3 regions of the Ectothiorhodospira sp. 9100 genome follow, and region 3 is predicted to be linked to each of the others. Evidence: predicted binding sites of a transcription regulator. Region 3 holds the regulator's gene; each other region holds the start of a gene.

Region 1 (4,211 bases), on a different contig from region 3:
GCGCTTCTGTTCCGAATCCATGTGTTCGGGAAGTCCCAGTACATAGAAGGCCACACCATCGTGCTCGCCGGTGTGCAGCACCTTGGAGCAGAAATGGGCGCCCATCTCACCGATGATGGCGTATACATGCATGGGTTGCCTGGGGGCGACCCTCAGGTGGCCCTGGTAGGGCACGAGTTCTTCCAGGAACAACCATCCATGGGAAGGGTCCATGCGCAATATGCGGCTGTTGAAGAACTCCTGTTCGTTTCCCAGTCGCACGCTCAGTGGAGCACCGCGCGCTTCCAGTTCCCTCAGTTGTGAAAGGATGTCGTCCGCAGTCATCATCGGGCGTCCCAATTCTATGGCCGGCGCGTGACGGGCCAGTGTCTGCATCTGTGCCATGGCGCTTGCTCTCCCCATGCGGGCAGGTGTGCCTACGGGTTTGACTAAACCCATCAATATAAGGTTAGCACAGCGTGAGATACATGGCGGCTGGGAATCGCCGCCGGATGATGTGCGGGATCAGGCTTTGGTGATCGGGCGGGAGGAACTGGCCGAGAAGGCGCGGCCGTGGGGGTCGTAGAGTTCGGTGCGGGCTTCCTCTCCGCGCAGGATATGCAGCGCCTGGTCCACCCGGCGTCGGCTGGTTTCCACCACACCGCCATTGACCTGATTCAGGCGATGGCAGTGAGACATGACTTCCACCAGGCGCTCCCAGACGGGACGCAGTACACCGTCTTCGTCCCAGTCGCGCAGCACTCGGTCCATGCCATGCGCGTTGGTCTCATAACCTTCCCGTTGCAGCAATTCCGTTTGTTGACGGGTCAGCGCTTCCAGTGCTTGCACGCGGACCTGTTTATCGGCCACGGCAGCGTTCAGTTCGTCCAGGTCGCGGGATGCCAGGGCTGCGCCCTCACGCTGCAGGGCGGATTCCAGGCTGGTGGCCTCACGCACGGACTGGCTGAGGATCTGGTCCAGGTGTTCGGGGAAGGGGGTGGGGTTCATGTGATCAGAACAGATTTTCCGATTTCATGAGCCCTTCCGCCACGTCCTGGGCATTCACCTGATAACTCCCATCCTGGATGGCCTGACGCAGTTCGGCGACGCGTTTTTCGTCCACCTGGGGCTGGGAAGCCGCGGTCTGCTCCAGGTCGCTGAGGCGTCTCGCTGCCCCGGTGAGCGTGATCTTGTCGGCCGTATTGTCGGCCGGGCTCGGGGTCTGACCGGCCCCTTTGCCGCCACGAGCGCTCTCGGTGGTGCCACGACTGTCACTGGCACCCCGCGCCTGCGGCTGGCTTAGATTCTTGACTTCGATGGACATATCCGTTCCTCGCACATACAAATACCGCCTCTGATGGTCCTTTTATCGGCTCGTCCTGGGAATTCTTTAACCCGCATTATGTGTCGGGCGTCACATATTAACACCCACCACGCCGGCGGAGAGTACGCGCCCCTCCACGACGCGTCGGGATGACAGATTGCGTACCCGTACCCGGTCCCCGTAGGCGCCGTCAGCCATGGCCTCGCCCGCCATGCGCACGCTGATCGCAGCGTTCTCTGATAACAGGGTGACCCGCTCGCCGCGATGCACCAGCCGCTGCGGCTCCACCATGTGGGGCGTGAGCACGGTACCACCGCGCAGGGCGCGACGCAGCACCATGTGATTGGCGCGTTCCGGGTCTACAAGATAGCCGCTGTGCAGGCCATCGAGTGCCTTGCGTTCCAGACGTATGTCAGTTGAGGATAGTACAGCCCTGCGAGGCAGGGAACGGTCGAGCACCACGACCTCGCCGCTCACGTTCACCTGCATGGGTACATACAGGTTCCAGGGCGAGGGGCCTGGGCAGCGGACCCCCACGGTGGTGTTGCCCACCATGCGTCCTCCGGGCGGAAGATCGGCCTCCAGGGGGGCGCCGCAGGCCCGCAGTCGCAGTCTCGGATCCAGTCTTCCCGGGACTACGCGGACCTCCAGATCGTCGCCGTGATGTTGCCGGGCCTGTTCGGTGAGAAATTCCCGGGCGGCGTTGAGAATATTGGCATGAGGTTCCACCTCCGAGGCCAGGGTTGTGGGTGGCAGTACCAGTAGGCACAGGGTCAGGCACGCCAGGACGGATCTGCTCCATCCACGACGTTTACGCATGACGCGGGATCCATGGGGCGGGTGCATGAGACAGGCATGTCTGACTTGGTTCATAATCGTACTCCGCGCATTCGTTGCCGGGATTCCGGCACCGGGGGCTGTTGGTGTGAAGGGATGCAATCCCAATGCCAGATCAGGCATCAAGGATTGCCCCGAACCGCCGATAACCCGGTAGATTGGCCATGTTTATCCCCGGGTGTTCCGCAGGAGGGGCCCATGAGCGACTTGTTGGATGGTGTGAATCGGCGTACCCAGATGGTCGGGCAGAACCGCCTCGAGCTGTTGCTGTTTTCTCTGGGTACGCGACAGATGTTTGCCATCAACGTCTTCAAGGTGCGCGAGGTGATCGCCTGCCCACCACTGAATCGCATGCCCAGCGCCCACTCCGTGGTGCGCGGTGTGGCCACCTTGCGTGGGCAAACCGTCTCGGTGGTGGACCTGGCCCAGGCCATCGGTATGGCAGCACCGGAACACGAGCAAAAGGCCTTCGTCATCCTCACCGAGTTCAACCGCTCGGTGCAGGGTTTGCTCGTGGCCTCGGTGGATCGCATCATCAATCTCAACTGGGATCAGATCCGCCCGCCCCCTCGGGGCACTCACAAGGACAGCTTTTTGACGGCCGTCACTCAGGTGGAGGATCGGCTGGTGGAAATCATCGATGTGGAAAAGGTGCTGGAAATGGTGACCGGTCCCTCCAAGGATGTGGATGAGGCCCTGTCCCGGGCCATCCGCGAGGGCGGGCGGGTACGCCGGGCCCTGGTGGCGGATGACTCCTCGGTGGCCCGCAAGCAGATCGTCCGCGCGCTCGCCCAGATCGGTGTTGAGGCCATCGTGGCCAATGATGGTCAGCAAGCGCTCACCAAGCTCAAGGAAATGGCTCAGCAAGGCCCTATTGATGAACAGATCGGCATGGTGATCTCGGATATCGAGATGCCCGTCATGGATGGATACACGCTTTCTTCCGAGATCCGCCAGACAACGGATTTGTCTGGCCTGTACATCCTGTTACATTCTTCCTTGAGTGGTACCTTTAACGAGGCCATGGTGCGTCAGGCAGGGGCGGACCGATTTTTGCCGAAGTTCAGTCCCGATGAGCTGGCTGAGGCCGTGCTGGGCCACCTGCAGCCCGAAGAGGTCGGGCAGTAACGGACACAGGGCAGGGGGCTGCCATCGGCGGCAACTCGTTGCCGCCCGCGGGGCCATTTGCGGGTATACTGCGTTTTCCGGTTCATCACCGGAGGCAGGCACAATCCATTAACCGGGAAGCACCAAAACATTGTCATCAGGCCCGATCGAACCCCAGGATTACGAGGACTTCAAGATCTTTCTTGAGCGGTCCTGCGGTCTTGTGCTGGGAGATAACAAGCACTACTTGGTGACCAGCCGGCTGTCCCGGCTGATGAAGGAATTCTCCGTTGCTTCGGTCAGCGAGTTGCTCAAACTGCTCAAGCGCGGTGGCCGCTCCGGTCTGCGTGAACGGGTGATCGAAGCCATGACCACGAACGAGACCTACTGGTTTCGGGATGTCTTCCCCTTCGAGATCCTCAAGAATCAGATCTATCCGGAACTGGCCAAAAAATCCCCCGGTTCCACGGTGCGCATCTGGTGCGCTGCCTGTTCCTCCGGCCAGGAACCCTATTCCATCAGCATGGCCACCAGCGAATATCTGCAATCGCGAGCCGGCAGCCTCAGGGATGTGCAGATCCTTGGCACGGATATCTCTGGTGCCGTGCTGCGCGAAGCCAGGGAAGGCAGCTACGACTCCCTGGCCGTGGCCCGGGGGCTGTCGCTGGATCGGCGCAATCGGTTCTTCATCCAGAAGGGCGACCGTTGGGAAGTGAAGCCGGAGATCAAGGCCCGTGTCAGTTACCGGGAATTCAATCTCCTGGACAACTACAATGCCATGGGGCGATTCGATATCGTCTTCTGTCGTAACGTGTTGATCTACTTCTCTCTCGAGTCCAAGCGGACCATTCTCAAGCGCATCTCCCAGATCCTTAATCCGGGCGGCTACCTCTTCCTGGGGGCCTCTGAGTCCATGGCCAATTATTCCGACGCCTTCGAGATGGTGCGCTGCAGCCCGGGCGTG
Region 2 (4,211 bases), on a different contig from region 3:
GAACAGAGCCAGTACTACCTTAAAGGAGTTGGTGAGCAGGTCGGTGACTGCCGCCCCTTCCTGGGGTCCGTAGAGCAGGCCGATGATGACTCCGCCCACCAGAAGAATGACACCCCGGTTTGTCAGGGTTTCATGCCACAGCCCGGGCATGCCGACGCTCGTGCTGGCACCGCCGTAGCGGCGATAAAGGAAGATGGCCACCATGATGGCTGGCAATTCCATCATCACCAGATAGAGGGTGACTTCGGCGCTAACAGGCAGCTTCAGCCCCTCTGCGAAGGCCAGGGCGACGGCGAAAGTGCCTGCGCTCACGGAACCATAATGGGCAGCCATGCTGGCGCTGTCGGCCGCCGACAGGCAGATGACACGCATCAACAAGGGCATCAGCATCAGCGGGATCAGCGCTCCCAGCGCGGCCACGGCGAGCAGATCCTGAATGACCGAGAGGCTGATATTGCCATGCAGCGCCATCCCTCCCTTGAGGCCGATCGTCAGCATCAGCAGCAAGCTGAGGGTGTCGAAGGCGGCCTTGGGAATGGTCAGATCGGATTTCAGCAAGCCGGCCACCAGGCCAAGCAGGAAAAACATGACGACAATATCTGGCATGGTTGTTGGTGCGATAGCTTCAGGGGATGCGAATTTTGAGGCCAATGGCCGCTAGATGCCAGTGCTGGGGCTTGAGTCCTTCCCGACCGGGTGGCACTCTCTGGCCATGAAACCTTCCTTGCGCATCACGATCATTCCGCTGCTTGCGGCAGCGTTGAGTTTTGGGGTGGTGGCCTCATCTCAGGCCCAGACCGTCATTCTTCAAGAGGGGGAGTCCTGGCAGCGCGGTGATGTGCGTGTCTGGTGTGGTCCCCCCCCATCCAGTGTGCGTCCCATCGTGATCACGGAATGCCAGTTCTGGGACGACTTTGATAACGCCTGCCTATTTGAACGACGCATCCACCGGGTCGGTGGGCAGGAGTGTGTCGAGGAATGCCAGCACTGGGATGACTTTTCAAATACCTGCAATTTTGAGACGCGCTGTGATTATCACGCGGATCAGCATGTATTCGTACACACCCGCTGTGAGCAATTTGATGACTTTGCGAGGACGTGCCAGCGGGAGCGCGCCCGCGTCCTGCGCTGATCTGTTCAGTCAATGTCGCGGGCCGGTGACCTGGTGCGCGGCTAAGGGCGCAGATCACCCTAAAGAATCCCTCCCGGCTGCCGATACCACGTCCATACCCCCCAGTGCAGGAGTGTGTCGCCGTGGCTATCGATCACAGTGTCTTCCCGGTCTCACTCAAGACCCCCGATTTCCGTCCTGGTGCCAAGGGTGCGGGACAAGGCATCGCTTCGAGTGACAATGGCTCCGCTCGTAGCCTGAATGCATTGCAGAACAAGATTCTGCAGAACCTGGCCAAGCAGATCCCCGGGCAAAGCCTGGGAGGCATGAAGCGTCTGGATGCCAATGACTTCACTCCCGAAAAGGTGGCCGAGCGCATCGCTGGCTTTGTGGAGATGGGGCTGGCCAATGCCCGAGCTCGAGGCGCCAGTGAAGAGCAACTGCAAACGCTGAAGGAGCAGGCCACACGCGGTGTCGAGCAGGGCTTCAAGGAGGCCCGTGAGATCCTGGGTGGTCTCAATCTGCTCGATGGAAAGATCAAGGCGGACGTGGATGAGACCGAGGCGCTGACCTTCGCGGCTCTGAAGAACCTCGCGCTCGACCCCCAGGATCGTGATCTGGCTGGCATGACCCGCCTGTCCATGATGGAACGCTATCAGCGCGCCGAGAGCCTGGAACTCAACATCACCACGCAATCGGGCGCCCAGGTGAGCATCCAGTTCCAGAGTGCCCAGGACACCCGTGTCCAGGCCGAGGCCCGAATGGAGGGCGGGGATTCACGGGGGTGGCTGGATGTCAGCCGAACCGAGCAAAGCGGCTACAGCTTCTCGATCCAGGGCGACCTGAACCCGGATGAACTCCGGGCCGTGGAGGACCTGGTGCGTGATGTGGGGCAGTTGGCGGATCAGTTCTTCAATGGCGATGTGCAACAGGCCTTCGAGATGCTGCCGGATCTTCGCTTCGACACCAGCCAGTTGCAGTCCATGGATCTGAACATGACCCGCACCGAGACCTACCGTATGGCCCAGAGCTATGAGCAGACCCAGCAGATGGAATCCCCGGAACGCTCCATGCCGGGGCGACGTCTGGGGCAGCTGATGGAGGCCATGCAGGAGCGTTTCAACCAGCCGTCGCTGCAGTTCCTGGCCAATCCCATGGACGATGGCGGGCTGATCATGAAGACACTGGTGGAGCAGGATACCCGCTTCAAGGAAGCCGACACCGAGCAACAACAGCGATTCCAGGAGAACATGGCGCGGTTGCTGGATACAGTGCGGCAGTAGCATCGGGTACACACGGCGGGGAATATTCGGGTCACTTCACGGTCATAATTCCAGGTAACCACCACTGGAGGCCCGGTGACCCCGCTGACCCATCACGAAATCCTCACCCTGGTTGGCCCCTTCGCCCGCGACGATTGGCGGGTGGATCTGGCGGCCACCGATCGCCAGAACCGGTGCGTGGTGTTCGAGCCCCGCACCCATGACCACCCCGAAGATCCTTCGAGCCTCTCGCTCACCGAACACCTGCAACTGGAAAACCCGGCCCGTGGCCGCTTCTGTCTGCGGCGCACACTGACCGATGCGTCGGGCCTGAGCGCCACGCTGGAGGTCATCGGTGAAGACGCGGCCTCGGTGTACGCCCAGTGCGCCCGTGTGCCGCTAGTTGACCACTTTCGGCACCAGGCCGGTACGCTGGCGGCCCTCAGTTACGCCCTGGAGTATCGTCGCCCTGCACCCAATGCCGAGCCGGGCTGGAGGCGGCGCTTTACCCTGGGTGAGGCCTGCGTATGCGGGCGACGCCTGCAGTTTGATGCCCGCACCGTCCCGGGTCTGCCGGCCAAGCTGACCCTGGACTGGCATCCCCAAGGTGATATTCATCTGCCCGGTGACCTGCTGGCGGTGCAGGGCTGGGCCTGGCGACCCCTGCAACTCATGCCCGGCGGCTGGAAGGCCACCGTGAAGCTGTCCCGACGGGAGCCGGAGCGTTCGCGCGAGGCCGAGGAGCGCTTCCTGGCCACGGTGGCACACCTGGAACAGACCCTGTCCCAATCCCCCGCGCACTTTCATGAACGCTTCAAGTGGCAGCGCTGGCGGGTGGTCTTTCAGCGCAGCCTGGCCATACAGGGGATGCTGGCCATTCTGTCCGCCATCCCCATCCTGTACTGGGGCGATTTCGGGCAGGATGGTCAGGTGCCCCTGTGGACCACCGGCGTGCCACCCGTGATGCTGCTGGCCATCTTCCTGAGCTGGTCCCGCGAGGTGCCGGTGATGGAGATCCCGCCGCTGCCCAAGCCACTGATGGCCACCGCCTGGGAACAGGGTCCATCCACTGAAGGAGTCCCCGACTGATGCAGGGCAATCCCATGAACATCCCGGCGGTGTCCATCGCCGCCGCCAAGCAGGCACTGATCGAGCAATACGCGGATCCGGTGCTGCGGCTTCGCGCCTCCATGCTCTGGGGTACCCGCGGGGTGGGAAAATCCTCCATCATTGCTCAGGTGGCCGAGCACTACAGGGTTCCCCTGGTGGACCTGCGCCTGACCACCATTGAGCCGGTGGACATCCGCGGGGCCATCTATGCCGACGAGGAACAATCCCGTACGGTCTGGTTTCCCCCGGAATTCCTGCCCGGGCCGGATCAGCCCGAGGGCATCCTGTTCCTGGATGAACTCACCGCCGCCGATCAGCGCCTGCAGATCTCCGCCTATTCCCTCATCCTGGATCGTCGCGTGGGGCACTACCGTTTGCCTGATGGCTGGCAGGTGGTGGCAGCAGGAAATGCCCGCTTTCACGGGGCAGTGAGTCACGACATGGGCACCGCCCTGGCCGATCGCATGTTCCACTTCAACGTGCAGACAGCCATCGACGCCTTCCTGGAACACGCCCTGGAGCGTGGCTTTGCCCCGGAGGTGATGGCCTACCTGAAGGTGCGGGCCGACAAGCTGGATGACACCCAGACCCAGCTCGCCAATGATTATCTGATCGGCTCAAGCCCGCGGGGCTGGGAGGATATCTCCAACGTGCTGCACTCGGATATCTCCGACACGGCCAAGCGTCTGTTCGTCCAGGGGCGCATCGGGTCCGCCAATGCCGCAGAG
Region 3 (4,211 bases):
AGCGGCAAGGGGGGGGTGGGCAAGACCAATGTATCGGTGAACCTGTGTGCCGCCATGGCGCGTGCAGGCAAGCACGTCATGCTCATGGATGCGGACCTGGGGCTGGCCAATGTGGATCTGCTGTTGGGGTTGCAGCCCAAGAGGAATCTGTCTCACGTACTGGAGGGACATTGTTCTCTGGACGAGGTGGTGGTGGAGGGCCCCAACGGTATACTGATTGTGCCGGCAGCTTCGGGTATCGCCGATATGGCTGACCTGGGTCGCGCTCAGCATGTAGGCATCATCCATGCCTTCAGTGAACTCACTCACCCGCTGGATGTGTTGGTGGTGGATACCGCCGCCGGTCTCCATGACAGCGTGACCAGTTTCTGTCGGGCCGCCCATGAGGTGTTGGTGGTGGTCTGTGATGAACCGGCTTCCATCACGGATGCCTATGCACTGATCAAGGTCCTGTATCGGGATCACGGGGTGATGCGGTTTCGCATCCTGGCCAACATGGTGCGCAATGAGCAGGAAGACGAGGGGCGGAGTCTGTTCCGCAAACTGGTCGCCGTCTGTGACCGTTTTCTCGACGATGTCATGCTCGACTATGTGGGCTCGATTCCTTACGACGATTATCTTCGCAAGGCGGTGCAACGTCGTCAGTCCGTGGTTGAGGCCTTTCCTTCATCACCGGCTGCCCGATCCTTCAGGGCCTTGCCCTCGCGCATTGAGCAGTGGCCCATGCCGCGGGGGGCCCGGGGGGGAATCGAATTTTTCGTGGAACGTCTGATCAATACCGATCAGAGTGACCTGGAGCCAGCGCCATAAGCGGTCTTGCCATGTATGCCAGCCAACAGTTGGACCCCAATACCCTGGTGGATGAGCATGTCACCCTGGTGAAGCGTATTGCCTATCACCTGCTGGCGCGCCTGCCTTCCAATGTTCAGGTCGATGATCTGATTCAGTCAGGCATTATCGGCCTGCTGGAGGCTGCCCGTCAGTATGATCCATCCCAGGGTGCCAGTTTCGAGACCTATGCCGGTATCCGCATTCGCGGCGCCATGCTGGATGAGGTCCGTCGCAGTGACTGGACGCCCCGTTCCGTCCATCGACACTCGCGACGGATCAGCGAGGTGATCCGTCAGATCGAGAATCGGGAGGGACGGGAGGCCTCGGCGGCGGAGATTGCGGAGGCGCTCGGTGTGGACATGACCACCTACCAGGATATGCTCCGCGATGCAGTCTCAAGCCGGGTGCTGGGCTTTGACGACCTGGGGGATGCGGACTCCTCGGTAGACAACCTGCTGACCTCCGATGGGCCGGATCCCCTGATGGATCTGACGCGAACCGATTTCAAGAAGGCCCTGGTGGACAACATCGGCGAGTTGCCGGAACGGGAAAGACTCGTGTTGTCCCTGTATTATGACGAGGAATTGAACCTGCGAGAGATTGGCCAGGTGTTGGGGGTCAGCGAATCCCGGGTTTGCCAACTCCATGGTCAGGCACTGATGCGACTGAAGGCACGCATGGGCGACTGGGTAGGGGATGGCGTCCGGGTCTGAGACGCCCTCAAGGCTGCCGAAGTCTGGAACACGTATTCATTCTGCGCGGTGGACGCGCAGCTAACGATTTGCGCATCACTGGAGGTTTTTGTGGATAAGAATATGAAGATCCTCATTGTGGATGACTTTTCCACAATGCGTCGCATCATCAAGAACTTGCTGCGGGATCTTGGGTACAACAATACCTCCGAGGCGGATGACGGACATACGGCGTTACCCATGCTGCAAAATGGTAACTTCGATTTTCTGGTCACCGATTGGAACATGCCCATCATGCCCGGTATTGATCTGCTACGGGCGGTCCGGGCGGATCCCCGCATCAAGGACATGCCGGTGCTCATGGTGACCGCGGAAGCCAAGCGTGAACAGATCGTGGAGGCGGCCCAGGCGGGCGTGAACGGCTACATCGTCAAGCCGTTCACGGCCGAAACCCTGCGGGAAAAGATCGACAGGATCTTCGAACGCCTCGAGCAAAACGGTTGATCATTCCCCATGGATACTCGCCAAGACAGTGACAAAGAGGCCCTGTTCAGGAAGGAACAACTGGAACGGGCCCGGGAACTGGTTCAGATGATGGAAGCCGGTCACGAAGACAAGGCCGGCCATCTGATCGAGGAACTGGGCCGCATGCACGAGAGCATGCTGTTCCAGGAACTGGGCAAACTGACCCGTGATCTGCATGAGGCGCTTAACAGCTTCCGCCTGGATACTCGCCTGTCTGAACTCACTCATCAGGACATTCCCGATGCCAAGGAGCGTCTGAACTACGTGGTGGCCATGACCGAGCAGGCGGCCCACCGTACGCTCAATGCAGTGGAGGACAACCTGCCCGTGGCCGAGTCGCTGGCCAGTCGAGCCGGAGAGTTGGGTGGGGAATGGGCGCGCTTTCGCCAGCGCGAGATGTCCCTTGAGGAATTCAGACAGGTGAGCCAGCAATTGAGCGATTTTCTCGCGGATACGGAGCGGGATGCGGAGAAGCTGCGCAAGGGGCTGTCCGAAGTGCTCATGGCCCAGGATTTTCAGGATCTGACCGGTCAGGTGATTCGCCGGGTCATGACCCTGGTGCAGGATCTGGAGGATAACCTGGTTGGGCTTGTCAAGGTGTCAGGACAGCGACTTACCAAACCCGACAGTGACAGGAAGTCGGCAGATCCCGGTGACAATACCGGTCCCGCCAGTGCCGGGACCGGACCGGCGGTCTCAGGGACTTCCGACAAGGGAGAAGTGGTCAGCGGGCAGGATGATGTGGACGATCTGCTCTCCAGCCTGGGCTTTTGAACGGTTCCAAGGGCCCACCCCCGGGTGTATGCCCATTTCAGAATTCCCGGAGTTGGCCGCCAACCTGGGAGTGAGAAGGGCATCCGCACGACGCGCGAGAACAAGGCATGACTCTGGACACCGACGACGAAATCCTGAACGACTTTCTCATTGAGGCCAGCGAGATCCTGGACGCCCTCGGTGAGCAGTTGGTGCAGTTGGAGCGAACGCCTGAAGATAAGGATCTGCTGAACTCCGTCTTTCGGAGTTTTCACACCATCAAGGGCGGCGCGGGGTTCCTGAACCTGGAGAACCTGGTCAAGATCTGTCACCGCGCCGAGGATGTATTCAATCTGTTGCGCCAGGGACAGCGACGTGCCGACAGCAACCTGATGGATATCATCCTGCAGGTGCTGGATGTCCTCAATCGGATGTTCGATGAGTTGCGCGCTGGTCAGATGCCCGAACCGGCACCTGATCACCTGCTGGCAGCCCTGGAGCCCCTGACCTATCCCGAGGGGGAAGAGCCGGCACATCTGTCACCCCCTGCCGCTGCAGCGCCTGAGGTGATCGCCGAGCCAGAACCTGCCCCGGCGGAGCCAGCCCCGCAGGACGCAAATGCGGCTGATGGGGATATCACTGACGAGGAGTTCGAGGCGCTCCTGGACGCCATGCAGGAAGGTAAGGACAACGGAGGGTCCGGAACGGCCACGGGGGGGGGTGTCCCGCCGAAAGCATCCGCCACCCAAGGATCTGATCAAGGCAGCGATGAGATCACGGACGCAGAGTTCGAGCAGTTACTGGACGAACTTCAGGGCAAGGGCGGCCAGCCGGACGGGCCAGCCGCCGTGCCGACGACTGGCAAGGGCGGGGATGATCTGATCTCCGAGGACGAATTCGAGAATTTGCTGGATCAGTTGCATGGCAAGGGCCAGAGCCCTCAATCCGGGCAACCGCCGGGCAGTCAGTCAGATCAGGCCGGGGCCCAGGCGGCCAGGTCCGTGCCACCGGCCAAGGCGGCCTCCGGTGGCGACAGCACTCCGCCGCCCGCGGCTGCGCCAGCGCCAGCCAAAGCGGCGCCCCCGGAGACTTCAGTGCGGGTGGATACCAAGCGCCTGGATGACATCATGAACCTGGTGGGTGAACTGGTCCTGGTGCGCAACCGCCTGGCCACGCTGCGCTCACGCATGAAGGATGAGCAGGTCTCCAAGGCGGTGACCAACCTGGACGTGGTGACCGCGGACCTGCAGGCGGCAGTCATGAAAACCCGGATGCAACCCATCAAGAAGGTGTTTGGTCGTTTTCCCCGGGTGGTCCGTGATCTGGCGCGTACGCTCAAGAAAGAGATCAACCTGGAGCTGGAGGGAGAGGATACCGATCTGGACAAGAATCTGGTGGAGGCGCTGGCCG

Evidence for each region. The regulator FliA, encoded in region 3, starts transcription of late flagellar genes. The targets are predictions, from matches to a motif close to GCTAAAGTTNNNNNNNNNNCNGCCGATA.
Region 1: LPW29_RS07870 (chemotaxis protein) is a predicted target of FliA. The motif match lies at 2,261-2,288, and genes of this name have one in related genera.
Region 2: LPW29_RS03635 (DUF5610 domain-containing protein) is a predicted target of FliA. The motif match lies at 1,191-1,218, and genes of this name have one in related genera.

Annotation. Positions count from the first base shown of each region.
Region 1 is NZ_JAJNAN010000019.1:30,205-34,415, reverse strand. Features, by position in the region: gene LPW29_RS07890 (flagellar brake protein) at 1-384, opposite strand, end outside; gene LPW29_RS07885 (flagella synthesis protein FlgN) at 505-987, opposite strand; gene flgM (flagellar biosynthesis anti-sigma factor FlgM) at 992-1,303, opposite strand; gene flgA (flagellar basal body P-ring formation chaperone FlgA) at 1,394-2,122, opposite strand; gene LPW29_RS07870 (chemotaxis protein) at 2,339-3,268, shown strand; gene LPW29_RS07865 (CheR family methyltransferase) at 3,399-4,211, shown strand, end outside.
Region 2 is NZ_JAJNAN010000007.1:1,769-5,979, reverse strand. Features, by position in the region: gene LPW29_RS03645 (sodium-dependent bicarbonate transport family permease) at 1-606, opposite strand, end outside; gene LPW29_RS03640 (hypothetical protein) at 713-1,132, shown strand; gene LPW29_RS03635 (DUF5610 domain-containing protein) at 1,255-2,394, shown strand; gene LPW29_RS03630 (hypothetical protein) at 2,470-3,462, shown strand; gene LPW29_RS03625 (ATPase) at 3,462-4,211, shown strand, end outside.
Region 3 is NZ_JAJNAN010000004.1:55,179-59,389, reverse strand. Features, by position in the region: gene LPW29_RS02510 (MinD/ParA family protein) at 1-810, shown strand, start outside; gene LPW29_RS02505 (RNA polymerase sigma factor FliA) at 822-1,544, shown strand; gene LPW29_RS02500 (chemotaxis response regulator CheY) at 1,647-2,027, shown strand; gene LPW29_RS02495 (protein phosphatase CheZ) at 2,037-2,822, shown strand; gene LPW29_RS02490 (chemotaxis protein CheA) at 2,930-4,211, shown strand, end outside.